2 regions of the Streptomyces sp. NPDC019224 genome follow, and region 2 is predicted to be linked to the other one. Evidence: riboswitches for the same ligand, from Rfam matches in the RefSeq annotation. Region 2 holds a riboswitch; the other holds the start of a gene.
What was found. Region 2 has a riboswitch for cobalamin ahead of ABZ564_RS20330 (ribonucleoside-diphosphate reductase subunit alpha). Riboswitches for the same ligand answer to the same signal wherever they lie in the genome.
Positions count from the first base shown of each region.

Region 1: it holds a riboswitch for cobalamin, as region 2 does, so the genes downstream of both, ABZ564_RS13710 (ABC transporter substrate-binding protein) here and ABZ564_RS20330 (ribonucleoside-diphosphate reductase subunit alpha) in region 2, are expected to answer to the same signal.

Region 1 covers NZ_JBEYCF010000017.1:29,515-37,260, reverse strand. Annotated here, with positions in the region: gene ABZ564_RS13720 (ABC transporter ATP-binding protein) at 1-723, opposite strand, end outside; gene ABZ564_RS13715 (iron chelate uptake ABC transporter family permease subunit) at 720-1,805, opposite strand; gene ABZ564_RS13710 (ABC transporter substrate-binding protein) at 1,802-2,839, opposite strand; cobalamin riboswitch at 2,924-3,049, opposite strand; gene ABZ564_RS13705 (beta-ketoacyl-[acyl-carrier-protein] synthase family protein) at 3,355-4,578, opposite strand; gene ABZ564_RS13700 (acyl carrier protein) at 4,575-4,835, opposite strand; gene ABZ564_RS13695 (acyl-CoA dehydrogenase) at 5,078-6,934, opposite strand; gene ABZ564_RS13690 (beta-ketoacyl-[acyl-carrier-protein] synthase family protein) at 6,995-7,746, opposite strand, start outside.
Region 2 covers NZ_JBEYCF010000030.1:73,986-81,731, forward strand. Annotated here, with positions in the region: gene ABZ564_RS20305 (ABC transporter permease subunit) at 1-646, opposite strand, end outside; gene ABZ564_RS20310 (sugar ABC transporter substrate-binding protein) at 761-2,059, opposite strand; gene ABZ564_RS20315 (GntR family transcriptional regulator) at 2,344-3,114, shown strand; gene ABZ564_RS20320 (DUF3311 domain-containing protein) at 3,364-3,618, shown strand; gene mctP (monocarboxylate uptake permease MctP) at 3,615-5,231, shown strand; cobalamin riboswitch at 5,290-5,421, shown strand; gene ABZ564_RS20330 (ribonucleoside-diphosphate reductase subunit alpha) at 5,561-7,746, shown strand, end outside.

The DNA of each region.
Region 1 (7,746 bases), on a different contig from region 2:
CCGCACCCGGTAGACGTCCTCGATCAGCTCCTCGGTGATCACCTGCGCGGGGGTGCCCCAGGCCACCGCCCGGCCTCCGCTCAGCACCGCGATCCGGTCGCAGAACATGGCGGCCAGATTGAGGTCGTGCAGGGCGATGACGGCGGTCAGGGGCAGCGAGGTGACCAGGGAGAGCAGTTCCAGCTGGTGCTGGATGTCCAGGTGGTTGGTCGGTTCGTCCAGCAGGAGTTCACGCGGTTGCTGGGCCAGCGCGCGGGCGATCTGGACGCGCTGGCGCTCCCCGCCGGAGAGCGTGTGCCAGGACTGGCCGCGCCGGGCGGTGAGGCCGGTGCGTTCCAGTGCCTCGTCCACCGCCGCCGCGTCCGCCTCCGTGGGGGCCGACCAGGCGCGGCGGTGCGGGATGCGGCCCAGGCGCACGACGTCCAGGACGCTCAGCTCGTCCTGGGTGACGGCGTGCTGGTCGACGACCGCGACCCGCCGGGCCACGGCGCGCCGGCCGGCCGCGGCCAGGGGTTCGCCGTCCAGGGTGACGACGCCCGCGTGCGGGGCGAGGACCCCGGCCAGGATGCGCAGCAGCGTGGACTTGCCGGAGCCGTTGGGGCCGAGCAGCCCCACGGTGGTGCCCGGCTGCGGGGCGAGCGTCACGCCGTCCAGGAGGAGCCGGCCGCCGGCTTCCCGGCTGACCCGGCAGGCACGCAGGCCCTCGGCCGCTGTTCCGGTCACGCGGGCCGCCTGGTGCGGTAGAGGACGAGGACGAAGGCGGGCACCCCGATCAGGGCGGTGACGACACCCACCGGGACCTCCTGCGGGTCGAGGACGGTCCGGGCGAGCGTGTCGACCCAGACGAGGAAGACGGCCCCGGCGAGCGCGGTGAGCGGCAGCAGCCTGCGGTGGCCGGAGCCGGTGAGCGCCCGGACGGCGTGCGGCAGGACCAGTCCGACGAAGCCGATGGCCCCGGCCGAGCTGACGAGCGCGGCGGTCAGCAGCGCGGTCGTGCACAGCAGGACGGTGCGGACGCGTCCGACGCGCACACCGAGGGCGGCGGCCGCGTCCTGGCCGAAGGCGAACGCGTCGAGCGTACGGGCGTGGCCGAGGCAGATCAGCAGGCTCACGCCGAGGACGGCCGAGCAGACCCATACGTCGGTCCAGCCGACCCCGGCGAGCGAGCCGAGCAGCCAGAACAGCACACCGCGGGTCTGCTCGGCGTCGGCGGCCGTCATGACGACGAAGGAGGTGAGCGCCGAGAACAGCTGCATGGCGGCGACACCGGAGAGCACGACCCGGTCGGTGCCGCCGCCGAGGGTGTGGCTGAGCAGCATCACCAGCGCGAAGGAGCAGAGCGCCCCGAGGAAGGCCCCGGCCGGCAGCGACACCGCTCCCCCGCCGACGCCGAGCACCACCACCAGGACCGCGCCGGTGGACGCCCCGGAGGAGACGCCGAGGACGAACGGGTCGGCCAGCGGGTTGCGCAGCAGGGACTGCATGACCGTCCCGCAGATCCCGAGCCCCGCTCCGCAGACGGCGGCGAGCAGGGTGCGCGGCATGCGCAGGTTCCAGATGATGCCGTCGCGGATCGGGCTGAGCCGTGCCTCGCCGATACCGAGGTGGGAGGCGACGGCGGACCAGACGTCCCCGACGGAGATCCGGGCCGGGCCGATGGTGACGGCGACCGCGATGGACAGGGCGAGCAGCAGGGCGCCGCCGGTCCACAGGAGCCCGCCGGGAAGGCCCCGCAGGCGGGGGCGTGCGCCGGCCGCCGGCGCCGGGTGCTCGCGCGGCGCCGCGGCCCGTTCGGTGCCCGTCATCCCGCGAGCCCGAACTCGCGCAGTGCGGCGGCCAGTCGCTCCACGCCCTCGACCGTTCGGATGGTCGGGTTCATGGCCTGGCCGCTGAGCAGGACGTAGCGCTTGCGGCGTACCGCGTCCATCTCCTTCGTGACGGGGTTCGACTCCAGGAAGGCGATCTTCCCGGCGGCGCTCTCCGCGGTCTGCGAGGTGCGGGTGAGGTCGCCGATGACCAGGACGTCCGGGTTGCGGTCGGCGACCGTCTCCCAGTTGATCCGGGGCCATTCGTCGTGCGTGTCGTCGAAGACGTTCTTCACGCCGAGCTCCCGGCTGATGATGCCCGGCGCCCCGCAGCAGCCCGCCAGGTACGGAGCCTCGGAGTTGGCGAACCAGTACAGGACGGAGGTGCCGGAGGCGTCGATGCCGTCGGTGGCCTCGCGGATGCGGGTGCGGAGCCGCGCGACGAGCTTCTCGCCGCGTTCGGGCACGCCGAACAGGCGGGCGAGGTCGCGTACTTCGCCGTAGACGCTGTCCATCGTCAGGGCGCCGGTGCGGACGCCGTCGCCGTCCTCGGTGTTGTCCTTGGCCGTGCAGTCGGCGGGCGAGACATAGGTGGGGACGCCCAGCTTCTCGAACTGGTCGCGGGGGGCGACGCCGCCCTTGGCGAGCGTCGACTCGAAGGAGGCGCTGACGAGGTCGGGCTCCTGGTCGAGGACCTTCTCGGACGAGGGGCGGTTGTCGGCGATCCTGGTCACGCCCGCGTTGGCCTTCTCCAGACCCTTCATCACCGGGTCGGTCCAGGTCGCGGTGGCCGCGATCCGGTCCGCGAGGCCCAGCGAGAGCAGGATCTCGGTCGAACCCTGGTCGACGGAGACCGCACGCCGGGGCGCGGCGTTCACGGTGACGGTGCGCCCGCAGTTCTTGAGGGTGACCGGATAGCCGCCGGACCCGCTCTTCTCGCCGGCCGCTTCGGGCGGGGGCCCGCCGCAGGCCGTCAGGGGCAGGAGTGCGGCGGTGAGCAGGGCGGCGGAACGGCCACGACCTATGAGCGGCACGGGAGATACCTCGGCGTCTCTGGGCCCATGCGCGGGACCCGCTGTACGGAATCCGCCGCCCGGTCCCGGGCTGCGGTCGCCAGCAGGTCTTCGGACTCGGGTTCACGCGGACGGGACGCCTTCCCGGGGGACGAGGGTCTCCCAGTGGCCGTGGCCCCGCCCGTCCCCCTCACCGCTGCGCGTCAGTTCCGGATTCACACCGGATTCCCTGACTCCTGGGGGCGTCCGGCAAATCCCCGCGGAGGAAGGAGCGGCGGCCGGTGCGTGCGATCGCAAGACGCCGGAAAGTCCTTGGATGGGGCCTACCCTGCTCATCAAGAGCTTGGGGAAGGAGCTACCAGGGCTTTCGGCAACGCCGCGAGCGTGCGTGCCGGGCGGCGCGACGCCGCGGGGGTTTGCCGGACGCCCCCGTGGTGGAGTTCGACTGGCCCCGGCACGCTACCACGAGCGTCCGGGCAGCCCGGTGCCGCCCGCGGCCGGTGACGAGGGGCCCCCGTTCGCCACCGGCCGGCCGGTCACGGGCGCTGGAGCGCGACCACCGCGTTGTGCCCGCCGAAACCGAAGGAGTGGCTGACGGCCCGGCGGACGGGCCGCACCAGCGGCTGCTTGGTGACGCAGTCGATGTCGAAGCCGGGCGCGGGGGCGTCCAGGTTCGCGACGGGCGGGACGACTCCGCGCTGGAGCGTGAGGATCGTCAGCCCCGCCTCGATCGCCCCGGCCGCGCCCATGCAGTGGCCGAGCACGCCCTTGGGGGCGGTGACGGGTGGCCGGTGCGGGTACATCCGGCTGATCAGCGCGGCTTCGGCGGCGTCGTTGTGCACGGTCGCGGTGCCGTGCGCGTTGACGTGCTCGACCTCGTCGGCCCGCCAGCCCGCGTCGCGCAGCGCGGCCTCGACGGCGGCGCGGGCGATCCGGCCGTCGGGGTGCGGGCTGGTGGGGTGGTGGGCGTCCGTGGTGGCACCGGTGCCGGCGAGCAGGGCCCGGGGCTCGGCACCCCTGGCCTCCGCGTCGGCCGCGCGCTCCAGCACCATGACGGCGGCACCCTCACCCATGACGAGTCCGGCCCGGTCGGCGGCGAAGGGCCGGCTGAGCCGGGCCAGGTCGCCGTCCGCGCGGGCGGCCGCCCCGGACCGGGCGAACCCGGTCATGGCGATCGGGAAGACCGTCGACTCGGTCGCCCCCGCGATGGCCAGATCGCACTGCCCGGTGGCCAGCAGGTCGCGGGCGACGGACAGCGCGGTGACGCCGGACGAGCAGGCCGTGCAGGGGGCCATGCTGGGGCCGGTGGCCCGCATCTCGATCGCGATCTCGGCGGCGGGCATGTTGGGGATGGTCAGCAGGACACCGGCCGGTGAGGTCGCCTCCGGTCCCCGCCGCTCCAGTACCAGCGCCTGGTCGGTGAGGTGTGCGGAGCCGCCGCTGCTGGTGCCGACGACGACGGCGACCCGGCTGCCGTCCCAGCCCGCCGGGTCGAGCCCCGCGTCGGCGACGGCCTCCCTGGCGGCCAGGACCGCGAACTTGACGTACCTGCCCATCCGGAAGGCCGTACGGCGGCCGATCGCGGCGTCCAGGTCGATGCCGTCGACCACGCAGGCGAAGTCGATCGCGCACCCTTCGAGCGCGGCGACGGTGCGGACCGGGCTCACCGCGGCGCACACCCCGTCCCAGGTGGACTCGGTGTCGTTGCCGACCGGGGTGATCATGCCCAGCCCGGTGACGGCGATGGCCGGTGTCCTCATCGGGCCGTGCCCGCCGCGGCCCCGTCGCCGGCCGACGCGTGGAGGTGCGCCGTGAGCTGGGCGAGCGTGGTCTGCCGGTGCAGCGTGCCGGTGTCCAGTTCGACCCCGGTGGCCTCCCGGAGGACGACGGCGAACTCGGCGGCCGCGAGAGAGTCCATGTCCAGGCTGTCCATCGTGGATTCCGGGAGGATCTCGGCCACGGGCACCTTGAAGGTACGGCTGAGTACGTCGGTGATCCGGGGGTGAATCGTGCTCATGGTCTTCCTTTCCTCATGTCCATCCGGTGGGGGTGTCCGGCGTCGGCGCGCACTGCCCCGACGTGGAACAACTGAGCAGCGGCGCTCCGGTTACGCCTTGCGGCGAACCGATTCGCCACCGCTCGTCCGCGGCGCCCCGCGCCACCGCGCGAGCAGGGCGACGGCGGTCCAGTGGGCGAGGAGTACGGCCCCCACCCCGAGGGCCTGTACGGTCTCCGCCGCCCGTCGTGCACGCCTGCCCCTCATCGCCCCGCCTCCGCGTGCCAGTGGGCCTCGGGATCGTCGTACGCGTCGGTGTAGCGGGCCCCCGTGATCGGCCAGTCGGCGAGTACCTCGTCGGGGAGGGCGAAGGACTCGGCGAGCTCCGGGAGACGGGGCGCCACCGCGGCGATGAGCTGTTCGGTGTGGTCCGTCAGCGCCTCGACCTGACCGGGGCTCAGGTGGCCCGCCGCGAGCAGGTCCCCGCTGACGCGGGCGACCCGGCCCAGGGCGAACAGCCGGGCCAGCTCGCCCAGCCGGTCCCGGTCGGACCCGGCGGGCAGCGCCTCGACCGCGTCGGCGTACGCCTCGGCCGCCTGTCGGCAGGCGTGCGCGTCGACCCCGCGCAGCGCGGGGCCCGACGCCGCGTTCCACCGCTCCAGCGGGTCGCCTGGCGCCACCGGCGCCATCCGGGCCCCGGCGCGCGCGAACCACAGCTCCTCCGCCCGCGCCAGGAGCCTGACCAGGAACCGCAGATCGGTGAGGTCGCCGGTGACCGGGGCGGCCGGCTCGTGCGCGGGGCCGGCCGCGAGCAGGGCGGCTGCGGCCCTGGAGTGGACGGCGAGGTTGTCGCCCTCGGCGGTGATGGCGCCCTCGACGCCGGTGACGAGCACGGACATCCCGTTGTTCTCCAGCAGCCCCTGGGCGCCGCAGCGTTCCCGGGACTCGACGATCACGGCACGGGCCTGCCAGGTGATCCACCCCTTGGCGATGTCGACCAGCCGTTCGGCCGCCTCGCGCTCGGGCTCGGGCCCCGCCTCGGCCGCCTCCCAGCGGGCCAGGACGCGGCGGTGCAGCAGGCTCATGGCGAAGACGGTGGCCATGGCCTCGGCGAGCGGCCCGTGATGGGTGCGGTACGCGAGCACCGGCAGCCGCGACCCGCGCCCGGCGGAGACATGGCGGTGGCCGCCGTAGCGCACCGCGACGGCCAGCGTGGCGCGGGCGGAGCCGACGGCGCTGGCGCTCATGCAGATCCGGCCCGTGACGACCCGGGCGATGGAGGCGAGGAAGCGGCGCCTGCGGCCCTCGACGGCGCTGCGGAACACCCCGTCGTCGTCGATCCGCCCCTGCGGGCCCGTCAGCAGGGCCTCGCGTCCCACGAAGACGTGGTCGAAGGAGGTCAGGCTGTGGTCGACGGGGCTGCCCATGCGCGCCGGGAGCCTGCGCACGCGTACGCCGGGCAGGGGGCCGGTGGCGTCGGTGAGGGGCACCAGCAGCAGGAACACCCCGTGGTCGGTTCCGCCGGCGAGCAGGCGGGCGGCGACGAGCCCCGACTTGGGGCCGCCGACCGGCCCGGTGTTGGGCATGAACTTCTGCGCGCCGCAGTGCGGGGTGTGCAGCACGAACCCCTCGCGTACGGGGTCGTAGGTGGCGGTCGTCTCGACGGCGGCGGCGTCGTTCCCGTGCGCCACCTCCGTGCACAGGAAGGTCCCGGTGCGCCGCAGCGCGAGGAAGTCGGACAGGTCGCGGGGGCCGTCGGCCCCGTGGTCGAGGAGGCTGCCGAGGAACAGGTTGTAGTGGATGCCGGCGATCGTCGCGAGAGCCGGGTCGACGGGGGCGAGCCATTCGTGCAGCGCCGCCAGCGCCCGGGGGTCGGAGGCCGGGCGGGCGGCGCTGTCCAGGGCGTTGTTGAGGGTACGCAGTCGTGCGTACGCGCGTGCGAGCCGTTCGTCGGGGGTGCCGCCGCTCTCCGGCGCGGCGGGCGGGCGGAACGGTTCGGTGGCGACGAGCCGCCGCCAGAAACCGTGTTCGCGGCGGGCGTCGGCGCCCAGGAGTACGGAGGTGAGCGGGTGTTCCAGGGGCTCGGCGCCGGTCCCCGTGGCGCCGGTGCTGTCCAGCATGGTGGTCATACAAAGCTGAACGACCGGAGCGCGGTCAGGACACCGGGATCGCGCAGTTGTTCACCTGCCGGCGTGCCGGGAGCGTTCGAAGGCGAGCACGACGTTGTGCCCGCCGAAGCCGAAGGAGTGGCTGACCGCCCGCTCGACCTCCTGGCGGCGCGGCTGCCCGGTCACACAGTCGATGTCCCACTCGGCGGGCGGGGCGTCCAGGTTGGCGACCGGCGGGACCACTCCGTGCTCCAGGGTCAGTACGGTGGCGGCGGCCTCGATCGCCCCGCCGGCGGCGAGCGTGTGCCCGAGGACGCCCTTCGGGGCGGTGACCGAGGGGCGGTGCGGGAAGAGACCGGAGATCAGCGCGGCCTCCATCGCGTCGTTGAGCGGGGTGGAGGTGCCGTGCGCGTTGACGTGGTCGACCTGGTGCGCGGCCCAGCCCGCCGATTCCAGGGCGGTCTCGGCCGCGCGCCGGGCGCCGAGCCCCGCGGGGTCGGGGGCGGTGGGGTGATGGGCGTCGGTGGCGGCTCCGGCCCCGGCCAGGACGGCCCGGGCCCTGGCGCCCCGGGCCCTCGCGTGCCCGGCCCGCTCCAGGACCAGCACGGCGGCGCCCTCGCCCAGGACGAAGCCGTCGCGGTCGGGGGCGAAGGGGCGCGAGGCCCCTGCCGGATCGCCGGTGCGCGTCGACAGCGCGCCCAGCTGGCCGAAGGCCGCGACCACGAGGGGCGTGAGGACGGATTCCGCGCCGCCCGCGACGACGATGTCGCACCGGCCGGCGGCCAGCAGGTCGTGGGCGGTGGCCAGGGCGGTGGCGCCCGACG
Region 2 (7,746 bases):
CGAAGGGGATGGCGCCCCAGACCACCAGGAGGGTGATGATCGCGAAGCCCTGGACCGGGTCCAGGTACCAGTTGTGGCCGAGCCAGTCGTCGCCGGCGACCTTCGCGATGAGGGTGTTGATGAGGCCGTAGTCGGAGTCGGCCATGAACCGGAAGATGGAGGCGGCGACCATCAGCGGCATCGCCCAGGCGGCGATCAGGCAGAAGGTCAGGATGAGCCGCACCCAGTTGGACAGCCGGCGCATCAGCAGGGAGATCAGCAGGCCGATGCCCATGGTCAGCGTCACGCAGACGGCCATGAAGACGACGGTGCGGAAGGTCACCCACCAGAACTCGGAGTCACCGAGGATGTTGGTGAACTGGTCGAAGCCGACCCAGGGCGCGGGATCGCCGGTCCACAGTTCGCGCCGGCCCATGTCCTGGAAGGACATGATGACGGTCTTGGCGAGCGGGTAGAGGTAGACGGCGGCGATCGCCACGATCGCCGGGAGGATCAGGAGATAGGGCAGGAGCTCGCCCTTCTTCCGCTTCCTCTTCTGCTTGAGGGGACCGTTGCCGCCCTGATCGGACAGCGGGCTCCCGTCCGCCTCGGGATCACGTGGTACGGGGACCGGTGGCCCGGCGGCCTTGGTATCGGCGGCAGTCACGTGGCTGACCTTCCATCGCGGGTCCGAGGAAGTCCCCGGAAAACACGGCGTTCTTGAGCTAAGGGGAGCGGGGGCCCGGCGCAGTGCCGGGCCCCCGCCTGGCGATCAGAAGGCTCAGGCCTTCTTGTTGATCAGTGCGTCGATCTCGCCGTCGGCCTTCTTGGTGGCGTCGGCGACGGACGTGCCCTTGAGGATCTCCAGGAGCATGTTCTCCAGGATCTCCTCCTTCTCGATGGAGGCCCAGCCCGGAGCGATCGGCGTGAACCAGGCGTCCGGCACCGCGTTGGCGATGGCGGCCGTCTCGGGCTTGGCCTTCAGCGGCTCAAGCTGCTTCTCGTTGTTCGGGAGGATGTTCTTCGACGCGAGGACGTCCATGGACTTCGCGTTGGTGAACAGGGAGATCCACTCCTGGCCGAGGTCCTGGACCTTGGACTTGGAGATGGTGGCGAGGTCGGAGCCGCCGATGAAGGACGGGAGCGCCTTGCCGTTCGGGCCGGGCATACCGGCCGTGGCGATCTTGCCCTCCAGCTTGGGGTTGCCGTTCTCACCCGTGGTGACGCTGCCGGCCTCCCAGGCCTGGCCGTAGATGACCGCGGCCTTCTCGTTGGCCATGACGTTGGCGTGGTCCTGCTCGTCCTTCGTCTGGTCGGCCTTGTTGTACTTCTTGACCAGGTCGACGAAGTGCTGGATGCCCTTCTGCGCCTCGGGGGTGGAGAGGCTGGCCTTCCACTCCTTCGAGCCCTCGTCGTACGTGGCGATCCGGCCGCCCTCGGCCGCGACGTAGGACATGGCGGCGTACCAGTAACGGCCCGGGTAGTACAGGGACGAGGCGCGCTTGTCCTTCTTCGCGAGCTGGGCCTGGACCTTGTCCATGGCCTTGAGGAACTCGTCCTCGGTCTGCGGAAGGGTGTCGCTGCCGGTGCCGGCCTTCAGCATGTCCTTGTTGTAGACCGCCAGTCGGGCACTGGCGTAGTAAGGAACGCAGTAGATCTTGCCCTCGTAGGAGCAGGTGTCCTTCAGACCCTTGATCCAGGTGTCCGAGTTCTCGTACTTCGAGGTGTCGATCTCACCGAGCGCACCGTTGAGGATGTACTGCATGGTCTCGGTGTTGCCGAGCTCGACAACGTCCGGGAACTTGTCGCCACCGAGGGAGGTGTCGAGCTTCTTGACCTTGTCCGCCCAGCCCTGGTACTGGACCTTGACCGTGACGTTCGGGTACTTCTTCTTGAACTGGGCGTTGACGTCCTTGACCAGTTCGGGCCAGGTCGACTGGGCCTCGCCCATGAGCCAGACAGTCAGGTCTTCCTTGCGGTCCTTCGGGTCCTTCGAGGACGCCTTGTCGTCCGAACCACACGCCGCGATGGAAACCAACATGCCCGCGACGCCGATCGCCGCGATGAGCTTGCGCTTCACGCCACCCTCCTCAGGGATGCTGCAACCCCCTCCCCCCACCGCGCAAAAAACGTCGACGAGTACTGCTGGGGCTGGGACCTGGTCTTTAATGGTTTAGACCAGTACCGGGAGCTTGGCCTAGACCTTTAGGGGTGTCAAGGGTGTATAAGAAGTGCACTCGCGTCCGTTATAGGACCGACACCTGAGGGAGGGCGACGAGCCGTGACCGGACCGTGCCACCATGTGAGCCGCGACAGACGGAGGAGCCGGTGACGGCAGCAGCGCAGCAGTCGGGAAGGCGGGCCATGGGTGCCGACGGGGGCAGTTCGGAGAACGGGACGGGCACGGGCGCCGGGACGCGCACCGCGCGCGTCCCGAAGTACTACCGGCTGAAGCGACATCTCCTCGACATGACGGACACCATGCCGCCGGGGACCCCCGTACCCCCGGAACGGACCCTGGCCGCCGAGTTCGACACCTCGCGCACCACCGTGCGCCAGGCGCTCCAGGAGCTGGTCGTCGAGGGCCGGCTGGAACGCATCCAGGGCAAGGGCACCTTCGTGGCCAAGCCGAAGGTCTCCCAGGCCCTGCAACTCACCTCGTACACCGAGGACATGCGCGCCCAGGGGCTCGAACCGGCCTCGCAGCTCCTGGACATCGGCTACGTCACCGCCGACGACACCCTGGCCGGGCTGCTCGACATCAGCGCCGGCGGACGCGTCCTGCGCATCGAGCGCCTGCGCCTGGCGAGCGGCGAGCCGATGGCCATCGAGACCACGCACCTTTCGGCCAAGCGCTTCCCGGCGCTGCGCCGTTCGCTGGTCAAGTACACCTCGCTCTACACCGCGCTGTCCGAGGTGTACGACGTCCGGCTGGCCGAGGCCGAGGAGACCATCGAGACCTCCCTGGCCACGCCGCGCGAGGCCGGACTGCTCGGCACGGACGTGGGCCTGCCGATGCTGATGCTCTCCCGCCACTCGCTGGACGAGCAGGGCGAACCGGTCGAGTGGGTGCGCTCGGTCTACCGCGGCGACCGCTACAAGTTCGTGGCGCGCCTGAAGCGGCCGCTGGACTGACCCCCCGTACACATGTGCCCTTCGAACGGCTCCCGGGCTCGCCCCGGGGGCCGTTCGGCGTTCCGCACCCCCTGGCGCACCGACTTGGACTGGACCAACTCCCGGATGTTTGCCGCCATTGGGGCCATCCAGCCGGTCCGCGACGACCGTTGCCGGACCGCAATGCGGACAGGGGGTGACGGTGGCCGGAACCCTCGCCTAGATTTCCTGCGCATTACAGGTGATCAGCGAGGGGACGGAGTCGCCGCCATGCCCGAAGAACCCGAAGGAAAACCGCCCACCGTCACGCCGTTGCGGGTGGTCATCGCCCTCTGTCTCATCGCGCCGTTCGTGGCGATGCTCTGGGTGAGTTCGTACGCGAAGATCGACCCGACCTTCATCGGCATCCCGTTCTTCTACTGGTACCAGATGCTCTGGGTGCTGATCTCCACCGCGCTGACCATGGTCGCGTACAAGCTGTGGCAGCGTGACCAGCGCGCCCGCAAGGGGGGTGCGTCGGCATGAAGGACGGCGTGAACGGCGTCGCGCTCGGCGTCTTCGTCTTCTTCTTCCTGGCCGTCACGGTCATGGGTTTCATGGCCGCCCGCTGGCGCAAGGCCGAGAACGAGGCCAGCCTCGACGAATGGGGCCTGGGCGGACGGTCGTTCGGCACCTGGGTCACCTGGTTCCTGCTCGGCGGCGACCTCTACACCGCGTACACCTTCGTCGCCGTCCCCGCGGCGATCTACGCGGCGGGCGCGTCCGGCTTCTTCGCGGTGCCGTACACCATCCTGGTGTACCCGCTGATCTTCACCTTCCTGCCGCGCCTGTGGTCGGTCTCGCACAAGCACGGCTACGTCACCACCTCGGACTTCGTCCGCGGGCGCTTCGGCTCGAAGGGGCTCTCGCTGGCGGTCGCGGTCACCGGCATCCTCGCCACGATGCCGTACATCGCACTGCAACTCGTGGGCATCCAGGCCGTGCTGGACGTGATGGGCGTCGGCGGCGGCAAGGACACCAACTGGTTCGTCAAGGACCTGCCGCTGCTCATCGCGTTCGCGGTGCTCGCCGCGTACACCTACTCCTCGGGCCTGCGGGCACCCGCGCTGATCGCGTTCGTCAAGGACGGGCTGATCTACCTGGTCATCGCCGTGGCGATCATCTACATCCCGATCGAGCTCGGCGGCTTCGACGACATCTTCGCCTCCGCCCAGGACAAGTTCACCGAAACGGGCAACGGCAGCCTGGCACCAGCCGCGGCGGGACAATGGGGCTACGCCACCCTGGCGCTCGGGTCCGCGCTGGCGCTGTTCATGTACCCGCACTCCATCACGGCGACGCTCTCCAGCCGCAGCCGCGAGGTGATCCGCCGCAACACGACCATCCTGCCGCTGTACTCGCTGATGCTGGGGCTGCTCGCGCTGCTCGGCTTCATGGCGATCGCCGCCGGCGTGAAGGTCGACAACGGCCAGCTGGCGATCCCCCAGCTGTTCGAGGACATGTTCCCCGACTGGTTCGCGGGAGTCGCGTTCGCCGCCATCGGCATCGGCGCGCTGGTGCCGGCCGCGATCATGTCCATCGCCGCGGCGAACCTGTTCACCCGCAACATCTACAAGGACTTCCTGAAGCCCGACGCGACGCCCGAGCAGGAGACCAAGGTCTCCAAGCTGGTCTCGCTGCTGGTCAAGGTCGGCGCGCTCGCCTTCGTCCTCACCATGGACAAGACGGTCGCGATCAACTTCCAGCTGCTCGGCGGGATCTGGATCCTCCAGACGATGCCGGCGCTGGTCGGCGGCCTGTTCACCCGGTGGTTCCACCGCTGGGCGCTGCTCGCCGGCTGGGCGGTCGGCATGATCTACGGAACGGCCGCCGCGTACGGGGTCGCGAGCCCGACGCAGAAGCACTTCGGCGGGTCCTCCGAGGAGATCCCGGGCATCGGCGAGATCGGCTACATCGGCCTGACGGCCTTCGTGCTGAACGTCGTGGTCACCGTGGTCCTGACCTTCGTCCTGAACGCCGTCAAGGCACCCGCCGGGGTCGACGAGACCGCTCCGGACGACTACACCGCGGACGTGGGCGACCCGGGCGTCGAGGCGGAGCTGCCGCCGGCCACGGCGGGGGCGCCGGGCTGCCACTGACCGCCCACGCCTGACGCTCGCGACACAAGATGTGGGGGCTGCCCGATCGGGCAGCCCCCACATGTATGCTCATGCTCGCTGTCGTCGCAGGGGAATCCGGTGCGAATCCGGAACTGTCCCGCAACGGTGTGTCCGGTGCGCTTTCGCGCACCGGCGAGTCCGAGGACCTGCCGACAGCGCATCCGGCTCGACCGAACCGGGTGCCCAGACGTCCGGGCCTCGTGGGATGGGCCGGTGGACGCCGCACGGAGTGCCGACCCGCCCGGGCCCGCTCCTGCCCGGCTGCCCCGCTCCCCGCCGGCCCAGAGCCGAGCGAGGGAGAGCACCCCGTGACCATCGCGCCAGCCGATCCGGCCACAGCGCCGAAGACGGCCGAGTCCGAAGCGACCGGATCCGCGAGCGACGGGCCCGGCACCGCACTGCTGCGGACCCTGACCGGCCTCACCGCCGACCTGCCCGACACCGACCCCGGCCGGGTCGCCGCCGCCGCCCTGCGCGGCCGCAGCGCCCGGTCCGACGAGGCGGAGCTGCACTCGCTGGCCACCGAGGCCGCGGCGGGCCTCATCGCCGAGGACCCGGCCTACTCCCGGCTCGCCGCCCGCCTGCTCACCCGGTCCATCGCGGAGGAGGCCGCCGGGCAGGGTGCCACCTCGTTCTCCGCGTCCGTCGCCGTCGGCCACCGCGAGGGCCTGATCGCGGACCGCACCGCCGAGTTCGTGACGCTGCACGCCGCCGCGCTGGACGCGCTGGTGGAGCGTTCGCTCGCGGACGGCGCCGACGACCGCTTCGGCTACTTCGGGCTGCGCACCCTGCACAGCCGCTACCTGCTGCGCCACCCGCACACCCGTCAGGTCATCGAGACGCCCCAGCACTTCATGCTCCGGGTCGCCTCCGGGCTCGCCGAGGACACCTCCGAGCGGGCGCTGGACGAGGTCGCCGCGCTGTACGGGCTGATGAGCCGGCTGGACTACCTGCCCTCCTCGCCCACCCTCTTCAACTCCGGCACCCGGCACCCGCAGATGTCCTCCTGCTACCTGCTGGACTCACCGCTGGACGAGCTCGACTCGATCTACGACCGCTACCACCAGGTGGCGCGCCTGTCGAAGCACGCGGGCGGCATCGGCCTCTCGTACTCCCGCATCCGGGCCCGGGGTTCGCTGATCCGCGGCACCAACGGGCACTCCAACGGCATCGTGCCGTTCCTCAAGACGCTGGACGCCTCCGTCGCCGCCGTGAACCAGGGCGGCCGGCGCAAGGGCGCCGCCGCCGTCTACCTGGAGACCTGGCACGCGGACATCGAGGAGTTCCTGGAGCTCCGCGACAACACGGGCGAGGACCAGCGGCGCACGCACAACCTGAACCTGGCGCACTGGATCCCGGACGAGTTCATGCGCCGGGTCGAGGCGGACTCCGACTGGTCGCTGTTCTCCCCGGCGGACGTACCGGAACTGGTCGACCTGTGGGGCGACGACTTCGACGCCGCGTACCGGGCGGCCGAGGCGAAGGGCCTGGCCCGCAGGACCCTGCCGGCCCGCGAGCTGTACGGCCGGATGATGCGGACCCTGGCGCAGACCGGCCAGGGCTGGATGACGTTCAAGGACGCCTCCAACCGCACCGCGAACCAGACCGCCGAACCGGGCCGGGTCGTGCACTCCTCGAACCTGTGCACCGAGATCCTGGAGGTCACCGACGACGGCGAGACGGCCGTCTGCAACCTCGGCTCGGTCAACCTCGGGGCGTTCGTCGACGGCGGCTCGATCGACTGGGAGCGCCTCGACGCCACCGTGCGCACCGCGGTGACCTTCCTCGACCGGGTCGTGGACATCAACTTCTACCCGACCGAGCAGGCCGGCCGGTCCAACGCCCGCTGGCGGCCGGTGGGGCTGGGCGCCATGGGCCTCCAGGACGTCTTCTTCCGGCTGCGGCTGCCGTTCGACTCCCCCGAGGCCCGCGCCCTGTCGACGAAGATCTCCGAGCGCATCATGCTGGCGGCCTACGAGGCGTCCTGCGACCTCGCGGAACGCCCCCAAGCACCTTCGACAGGCTCCGGTGCAGGGGGGACCCCCCTCGGCCCGTTGCCCGCCTGGTCCGAGACGCGGGCCGCCCGCGGGGTGCTGCACCCGGACCACTACGACACCGAGCTGAACTGGCCGGAGCGCTGGGAGGCGCTGCGCGCCCGGATCGCGAGGACCGGGATGCGCAACTCGCTGCTGCTGGCGATCGCCCCGACCGCGACGATCGCCTCGATCGCGGGGGTCTACGAGTGCGTCGAGCCCCAGGTCTCCAACCTCTTCAAGCGCGAGACGCTGAGCGGTGAGTTCCTCCAGGTCAACGGTTATCTGGTGGACGAGCTGAAGCGGCTCGGCGTGTGGGACGCGCGGACGCGTGAGGCGCTGCGCGAGTCGAACGGCTCGGTGCAGGGCTTCGCGTGGATCCCCGAGGACGTGCGGGCGCTGTACCGCACCGCGTGGGAGATCCCGCAGCGCGGTCTGATCGACATGGCGGCGGCCCGTAC